4 regions of the Lysinibacillus sp. UBA5994 genome follow, and region 3 is predicted to be linked to each of the others. Evidence: riboswitches for the same ligand, from Rfam matches in the RefSeq annotation. Region 3 holds a riboswitch; each other region holds the start of a gene.
The links. A riboswitch is a leader RNA that binds a small molecule or an ion and turns the genes downstream of it on or off. The one in region 3 is predicted to bind thiamine pyrophosphate.

Region 1: it holds a riboswitch for thiamine pyrophosphate, as region 3 does, so the genes downstream of both, thiW (energy coupling factor transporter S component ThiW) here and thiT (energy-coupled thiamine transporter ThiT) in region 3, are expected to answer to the same signal.
Region 2: it holds a riboswitch for thiamine pyrophosphate, as region 3 does, so the genes downstream of both, B3D98_RS08310 (ABC transporter substrate-binding protein) here and thiT (energy-coupled thiamine transporter ThiT) in region 3, are expected to answer to the same signal.
Region 4: it holds a riboswitch for thiamine pyrophosphate, as region 3 does, so the genes downstream of both, thiM (hydroxyethylthiazole kinase) here and thiT (energy-coupled thiamine transporter ThiT) in region 3, are expected to answer to the same signal.

The regions. Positions count from the first base shown of each region.
Region 1 is NZ_DJAU01000022.1:110,912-113,114, forward strand. Features, by position in the region: gene B3D98_RS06350 (VWA domain-containing protein) at 1-508, shown strand, start outside; gene thiW (energy coupling factor transporter S component ThiW) at 663-1,163, opposite strand; TPP riboswitch at 1,258-1,365, opposite strand; gene B3D98_RS06360 (MFS transporter) at 1,432-2,203, opposite strand, start outside.
Region 2 is NZ_DJAU01000026.1:46,350-48,552, forward strand. Features, by position in the region: gene parC (DNA topoisomerase IV subunit A) at 1-432, shown strand, start outside; TPP riboswitch at 541-651, shown strand; gene B3D98_RS08310 (ABC transporter substrate-binding protein) at 805-1,800, shown strand; gene B3D98_RS08315 (thiamine-binding protein) at 1,802-2,092, shown strand; gene B3D98_RS08320 (ABC transporter permease) at 2,092-2,203, shown strand, end outside.
Region 3 is NZ_DJAU01000035.1:31,506-33,708, reverse strand. Features, by position in the region: gene B3D98_RS12030 (hypothetical protein) at 16-138, opposite strand; gene B3D98_RS12025 (DUF4870 domain-containing protein) at 194-517, opposite strand; TPP riboswitch at 643-750, shown strand; gene thiT (energy-coupled thiamine transporter ThiT) at 885-1,445, shown strand; gene map (type I methionyl aminopeptidase) at 1,608-2,203, shown strand, end outside.
Region 4 is NZ_DJAU01000045.1:10,689-12,891, forward strand. Features, by position in the region: gene thiD (bifunctional hydroxymethylpyrimidine kinase/phosphomethylpyrimidine kinase) at 1-262, opposite strand, end outside; gene thiM (hydroxyethylthiazole kinase) at 250-1,017, opposite strand; TPP riboswitch at 1,101-1,198, opposite strand; gene mbcS (acyl-CoA synthetase MbcS) at 1,389-2,203, shown strand, end outside.

The DNA.
Region 1 (2,203 bases), on a different contig from region 3:
AGACCCTACAAATGAAGCCGCATTTTTAGATATTGTAGCGGTAAATGAAGCAGGGGAGGAGCTAGAAACACAACTTGAAACCATTTCCGCATCTCAAGTTCGAGCTGTAGTACAAGCTGAACCTGGATTAATTTTCTTCCGTATAGCAGATGAAAAGCAGGCCATTTATCAGGCAGGGCTAAGTGTTCCTTATAGTGCTGAATACGAACTACTCCCTGTAAATAACCAACTGATAGAAGAGTTAACTCAACGAACAGGAGGCACTGTTTTAAAGGAACCACAAGATGTCTTCCGTGACTTTACGACAAAAGGAGCAGATCGGCAAAATATTGCCACATGGCTACTCTTAGCAAGTATGCTTCTTTTCTTTATTGATATTACGATAAGACGTTTTGGTTGGAATTTCCTAACGAATGCGAAGAAAAAAGAGCCGCTGGTTGAGGAAAAAACTATACCAGAAGACACGAATGTAGCACAGTTGTTAAAAGGCATGAAAAAACGATCTTAAAATAGAGGAAGCAGTGCAAATTCGAATAGTTTTGCACTGCTTTTTATATTCCTTGAAATAGAGAGTTATCCCCTTTGTAAAGAGGGTAAATGAGAAGAAAAGCGATCCAAATTGGACTACCCCAGCTCAATGAATGCTCATAATTCAATCTCTCTCAATAAAGAGAAGAATTAAACCTCTTTACTAGCTCTGTTTTACGCAAGCTACTTGCAACCATTACACCTAAAATAGCACCGATCGTACTTGATGTTAAAAAGGCTGGTAGGAAGAAGAATGCTGCTACAGATGTTCCCATGAATAATTTTGCATAAGGGACGGCAATAAGTGAAGCCAGAATGCCCGTTCCGATAACTTCTCCGATACCAGCTAACCACATTTTATTGCTATATTTATAGGCAAGGGCAGCACAGAACGCACCGATGATACTACCAGGGATAGCTAGTAGAGAGCCTGTTCCAGTAAGGATACGAATGATGGCAGTGACAAAGGCAACTATAACTGTTGGTACGGGTCCAAGTATAATGGCTCCTATCACATTAATAGCATGCTGAACTGGGTAAGCACGTGCGATTCCTGTTGGGATGGATACGAAAGTAGAGCCTGCAACAGCAACGGCTACTAATAAAGCCATGACTGTTAATTTACGAATTGACATAAAGTTCACTCCTTTTGGTAAAGTTCGTGAGGAAAAATAAAAAGGCCACCCCCTTTAAACAATAGGAAGCGGCCTTGCGTGTATATAGTGACAACAGCAAGTAGCGCCACTTCCCTCCGCTAGTGTGAACTAGATCAGGTTCAAAGGGTCCGTATATTACCATATACGTCTCAGCCTTTAAAAGACTCCCCTAGTGGTTAAAATCATTCAATTTTGTGAATCAACAATAATGTAACATACTGCTAAAAATAGTCAATGATTTTTCAGACTATTTTGTATCGGGATGCATTAAATGAGGTGCTTTTTTCACTGTCCAGATGAGCGCAAGGAAGAAACAGGCTAATAATATGATAGAACCGAAAATATATGGGCTATTCATATTCCAGTCAAATAATAAACCTGCCAAAGCGGGTCCAATCATATTTCCGAGGCTCATATAGGCATTATTCAAGCCCGCAGCAAATCCCTGCTCTTTCTCTGCAAGCTTTGAGATGAGTGTATTAACAGCTGGACGAATTAATGTCGTTGCTGTAGAGAAAATTGTTGCTACAACTAAAATAAGGGCAAAGCCAGAAACAAATAATATTAAGAAAATAGCAACGGATGCAATAAATAAATTTACTAGTACTACTTTCATTTCACCATAACGATTGAACAGTGGTGTAATAATAAACATTTGTACTACTACTCCAAAAGCACCACCAACAACTAATATAATCGCTATATCTACAGGTGTGTAATTAAACTTTTCTGTCACAAATAATGACAATGTCGTTTGGAAATTTGCAATTCCAAACGAGAACACCAGCATAATTATGAGCATAACAAAATAAGGCATATGTATGGAACGAGCCATTTGCTTCGCCAGATTGTCTTGCTTTTGTTTCTGTTGAGCAGTGTTTGGTTTGGTAGAAGGTAATAAAAAGTAAGATAAAATAGATGCTACAATGGCTGCAGCTCCAGCTGTGAAAAATGGGAAATGTAAGCTTACCTTTGCTAAAAAGCCACCAATACCTGGTCCAATCATAAAGCCAAGAGAC
Region 2 (2,203 bases), on a different contig from region 3:
CCTATGGAGGAGTTACCAGTTACAGGTGTGAAAACAGGCGGTGTGAAAGGGATCACACTAAAAGATGGAGAAGCCTTAGTTGGAGTCAATGTGTTACAGCCTGATGTTACCCACTATGTAGTGATTGTGACACAGCGTGGGGCCGTAAAGAAAATGAATGTCGCTGAAGTTGAAGTAGCGAGTCGTGCAAAACGTGGACTAAAAGTATTAACAGAGTTAAAAGCAAACCCTCACCGAATTGTGGCAGTTGTTCAAGCAACAGACGAGGAGCAGGTTGTGATTGAAACTGAAAAAGGTGTTCAAGAGATGATTGACGTACAAGCATTGTCTCGTGCGGATCGCCATTCCAATGGTTCATTTAAAGTGGATATTGCAACAGATGGAGCAATTTCTCATGTTGTAACAGCCAAAAAAGAACAGAAACCAAGCTAAAAGCATGCCCAGCCTCTTAGGAGCGCTGGGCTTTAAGCTCTATTCAAAAATAGCACCTTGTCATTTAAGTGAAACTATGGGTATAATAATCATCGAAAAGTTCATAGCGAAAGAATGTAGGGGGGCTAGTAATTGCTAGCTGAGATTGTGTCCGGTAGACGCTGACCCTTTGAACCTGATTTGGCTCGTACCAGCGTAGGGAACATCTATTCAAAAAGCAAAGTTTTGAAGATTGATTGCAATACGTCTGGGAGGAATCCTAGGCGTTTTTTTATGTTTTCAAGCAACAGCTTGCCAACATTGTATACGCTTTCTTCTGGTGACAACATTCATTCATGAACACTTTCATATTACAAACTGGGAGGCTTTCGCATGAAAAAATGGTTTTTTATTTTATTGGCAGCACTATTGACATTAGTAGGCTGTAGTGACAAGGATGACAAGCAGGCTGCAGACAAGCTGAAAAAGGTGTCTGTGGTACTGGATTGGACGCCGAATACAAATCATACAGGACTATATGTTGCCAAAAAACTCGGTTATTTTGAGGAACAGGGTTTAGATGTTGATATTATTATGCCTGGTGAGGCGGGCGCAGATCAGCTTGTTGCTTCTGGAAAGGCGGATTTTGGCGTGAGCTATCAGGAAGGCATAACACAGGCACGAGTCCAGGATGTGCCGCTGGTCTCCATCGCAGCAATTATACAGCATAATACATCTGGCTTTGCTTCTATTGCTTCAAAGGGCATTACATCGCCAAAGGATTTTGAAGGTAAAACCTATGGTGGTTGGGGCGCACCATTAGAGCAAGCCGTTTTACAATCACTCATGCAAAAAGAAAAGGCAGATATTAATAAGCTAGATATCGTCAATGCAGGGGATTTAGATTTCTTTACAATGATGGAAAAAGATATAGATTTTGCTTGGATTTATTATGCATGGACTGGGATTGAGGCTGAGCTGCGTGGGGAAAAGATTAATATGCTATATCTTACAGATTATAGTGATCAATTGGATTATTATACGCCAGTTTTAGCTACAAATGAAAAAATGATACAGGACAACCCGGATGTAGTCAAAGCCTTTGTGGCAGCTGCATCGAAGGGCTATGAATACGCAATTGAAAACCCAAGTGAAGCGGCTGATATTTTAATCGAAGCGGCACCTGATTTAGATAAAGCATTAGTGCATAAAAGTCAGGAATGGCTGGCTGATAAATATCAGGATGATGCCAAGCAATGGGGAGAGCAAAAGCTTTCTGTGTGGGAAAATTACGCGAAATGGATGTCTAGCAATCAAGTACTAGAGGGCGAATTTGATGCGAAAAAAGCCTTTACTAATGATTTCTTACCTAAAAAGGAGGCCAAATAAGATGGCAAATTCATTAATCAGTGTACAAATCATTCCGAAGACAGAGAAATATGAAGATGTTATACCATATGTCGATGCAGCAATTGCGGTGATCGATGCTTCTGGGGTGAAATATGAGGTACATCCATTGGAAACAACGATGGAGGGTGAGCTTTCAACATTGCTCCAAATCATTGAAAAAATGAATGAGAAGATGATCGAACTTGGTGCCATTAATGTCATTACACAAGTGAAAATTTTATATCAGCCAACGGGTATTACGATGGATACATTAACGGAGAAATATCAGTAATGAAACGTGCATTACAGAAGGGAAGGACGATAATTTTTATCGCCTTCCTCTTGTTCATATGGGAACTAATCGTGCGGTTTGCTGAAGTTCCTCATTGGTTAGTACCCGCAC
Region 3 (2,203 bases):
GAATACGCCTCCGTTTTATTTTTTTCGAGTTGTGGTTGTAGGCGTTGTGCCCTTTTTTGCAGCCATTACTTTTTTTACGATAGGAATAACAATAGGTGCTAACTTAACGGCAGTTTTTACAACGTTTGATACTTTCATCCCAAAACAGCTCCTTTTACAATTACTACTACCTGTTTCACTTAAAAATAAAACATTAACGGATAACACGAACAGCCTGAATTATATTCCAAATCACAATACCTAGTGAGACGAGAGCATAGATGGCGAATGAAACAAACCAAATAATCATCACTGTATTATTACTGGAGGTTGGATCTAAACTAAATGTGGAAAAAACAAAGACAATAAAGAACAGGATGCCAAAAACAAAAGGAACTAAATGAGAGACAAGTGCACGAATCGAATGTTTTTTTACATCACTATCTTTAGTCACGAAATATACAATTAATGGAACGATAAAAGGGGCGAAGAAAATACTAAGATAACTAAAGGCAGCTAAAATTTTTTGATTCTCCATAGTTGTACCTCCTTTTTAAATATTTACGCATGAAAAACAGCAAAGTTTCAAAAAAATGATGTATGGAAGGTTGTAATCCTTCAATCCTTTGCGTACAATGAGAGTGTTCAAATAAATTCAGATGTAACGACCACAAGGGGAGCTGATGATGTCAGCTGAGACTGGGCACGTAATGCCTTGACTCTTCGAACCTGTAAGTTAACGCTTGCGTAGGGATGTGGATAGAAACCGACACTTGTACGATGTGAGGCTCTGTCCTGACATCGTTTTTTCGTCCGTAAAGGAAAAAAGGTGTCAGAAAGAGACATATCAGCGCTTTTCTATTCCTGCTCTTGTATCCTACATCGGAACAAAGGAGAGAATATGTATGGACAAAAAAAGACTATTAATGCTAGTGGAGATTGCGATTTTTGCAGCGATAGGTCTCGTACTGGATCAGGTTTCCTTTAAAGTATGGGCACAAGGCGGCTCAGTTAGTCTTGTTATGGTACCGATTATGTTAATAGCATTTCGCTGGGGCTTAGTAGCTGGTCTTACTACGGGACTACTTGTGGGTGTTATGCAAACAATGTTTGGTTCTTATATCGTGCACTGGCTACAAGGATTACTAGATTATGGTGTTGCTTTTACTGTTGTAGGATTAGCGGCGGTTGTACGTGGACCAGTGTTAGACGCTGCTAAACATATGAACAAAACAAAAATGGCACTTTATATAATCATAGGTACCGTTTTCGCAGGCTTCTTACGATACACAGCACATACAATCGCTGGTGCTGTATTTTTTGCCGAATATGCGGGTGACCAGAATGCATGGATCTATTCCATCATCTACAATGGTACATATATGCTACCAGCAACCATTTTAACGGCTGTCGTTGGTGTTCTTTTATTCACAGCCGCTCCCCAATTAATGCAAAGAAAATTTTAACGCTAGTCCCTTCACATGAGTGGAGGGACTTTTTTGTCGTGAATAACTCTTTTAGCACTTTGCAAAGTAGGAAAGCATACAATATTTAAAGCGTTTATCGTTATACGCATAAAAAGTTATGTTATATTAAAGAATAGATATTAGATGAAAGGGACGTTATACATGATTGTAAAAACGCAAGAAGAGATTGAAGCTTTTAAAAAAATAGGACGCATTTGTGCTGAAATTCGCGAAGCAATGAAAGCTGCCACAAAACCAGGTGTTACAACACTTGAGCTTGATGAAATTGCTGGTCGCATGTTTGCAGAGGCTGGCGCTATTTCAGGACCAAAGGGAGAATATGATTTTCCAGGGTATACATGTATTAGCGTCAATGAAGAAGTAGCACATGGTATTCCAGGAAAGCGTGTTATTCAAGAGGGAGATATCGTAAATATTGATGTTTCAGGCTCTTTAAATGGCTATTTTGCTGACACAGGTATTTCATTTGTTGTGGGTGATGGCTATGAGGACAAAGAAAAGCTTTGCCGTGTTGCTAAAAGTGCCTTTGATCGAGCAATGACAAAGGTAAAGGCTGGATCTAAATTAAATCAAATTGGTAAAGCTGTTGAACGCGAGGCAAATGCTAATGGGTTAACTGTTATTATGAATTTAACAGGTCATGGCTTAGGTCAATCTTTACATGATGAACCAAACCATATTTTAAATTATTACGATGCATGGGATACTACTATTATGAAAGAAGGTATGGTCCTTGC
Region 4 (2,203 bases), on a different contig from region 3:
TTGCTTTGATAATTTCTGAGGAATAAAGCATTCCTGTTTTAATCGCAGCGATTGGAAAATCTTCTACTAAGGCCTCGAATTGTTTTTTTATAAAGGAAACGTCAATAGGGTAAACACCTGTTACACCCAAAGTATTTTGAGCAGTTAGAGCAGTAATAACAGAAGTACCAAACACTTCTAATTCCTGAAATGTTTTTAAATCAGCCTGTATACCCGCGCCACCACCACTATCTGAGCCAGCGATTGTTGTTACAATATGCATGAAGCTGCACCATCCTTTGATAAGCGATGTATAGCATTGAGTAAGGCTATTTGAAAATCACCAATGTCTGCAGTAAATGCGGATGCCAGTACACCTGCTTTTTTATAGTAAGTAAGTGTTTCCGTTAATTGTTGGTAAGGATTATGGCTTACACTATAGGCTGCGCCACAAATTGCGCTAAGTAAACAACCTGTACCCGTTACTTCCGTCATTTGTGGATGACCACCAGCGATCCATTGGCTATGCTTGCCATCAGTTATAAAATCGCGTTCTCCTGTGACAATAACAATGCATTGATAGCGTTGAGCCAATGATGTGGCTTCTAATTCCATAGCGATAGTGCCATGACCACTATCGACACCTTTTTGTTGCCAATTTACACCAACTATTGCTGCTAGCTCGCCGAGATTACAGCGAATCACGGCAAAGTGTATGTTTTCCAGTAAGTATCTTACGGTTTCCTTACGATAAGTTGTGGCTCCAACTCCGACAGGATCTAAAATAACAGGAATACCAAGTTTATTGGCTTTTTCACCTGCTAATAACATGGCACTTTTTGTGCGATCATTAAGTGTTCCAATATTAATTAATAATGCTTGAGCAATGGCCACCATCTCCTCTACCTCTTGGTAGTCATCGGCCATTACTGGTGAAGCACCTATCGCTAATAAACCATTTGCTTGAAAATTTGCCACTACATAATTGGTAATACAATGGATAAGTGGTTGCTGTTGACGAATTGTTTGAAAAATCATTGTAGTCCTCCTTTAGGGATGGACGTAAGCATGCAAAAAAGGCTCTTTTTGTGTAAAAATGCACGAAAAGAGCCTTTCATCTGAAAACGATGTTTATTGCTCCCTACGTCAGTATTAACTAACAGGTTCAAAGGGTCAGGTTTTACCTTCTCAACTCTTACGAGTCCCCCTGCAATCTTGCTTTTAGTTGACCAAAATGTACCATACTTTTCATATGTATTCAATAGCAAGTTTTCCTATAGATAAAATGTGACCGATGCCATATAGGAGGGTATGATAGTTGTCATGACTTTACCGAAATTAAGCACAAACCATTGAAAATGCTGAAAAAAGAGTTTTATAATGTGTCATAACAAAAGGGGGCAATTGCCATGAAAAGACAAGATTTAGTTGCACCAGAATGGTATAACATAGTAGAGGAAATTGAAAAATATGCTCAGGATGCAGCCAAAAATGCTTTAATCATTTGTGAAGAAAACCAAGACATCCAATGTATTACATATGCACATTTATTGGAAAAAGCGAATCAAGCAGCACATGTATTCACCAAGCAAGGTTTAAAGAAAGGTGATGTCATTTTAGTAATGGTACCACGTTCGGTTGAAGCATATATTGTGTATATTGCTGCATTGAAAGCGGGTTTAACTATTATTCCAAGTTCTGAGATGTTAAGAACAAAGGATATTGAGTATCGAATTCATCATGCAAATGCTAAAGCAGTTATTGCATTTGAACCCTATATTGAACAGTTCGATAAAGTAGGAAATTTACAAGACATACTGCAATTTGTCATAGGGAATGCACATGAACCTTGGCAGAACATACTTGAAAAAATGAATAATCAACCTACAACCTACATAAATCCTATCCCAACAAAAAGCACAGACAATGCATTTTTAGCCTATACAAGCGGAACAACAGGAAATCCAAAAGCAGCAGTGCATACGCATAGTTGGGGCTATGCTCATTTACGAACAACAGCACCACATTGGTTGGGTGTACAAGAAAATGATATTGTTTGGGCGACTGCAGCACCAGGGTGGCAAAAATGGATTTGGAGTCCATTTCTAGCTACTTTAGGCAGTGGTGCTACTGCATTTGTCTACAAAGGTAAATTTGAAGCAGCTTCTTATTTAGCATTGCTTGAGAGATTCAAAATCAATGTACTATGCTGTACACCAACTGA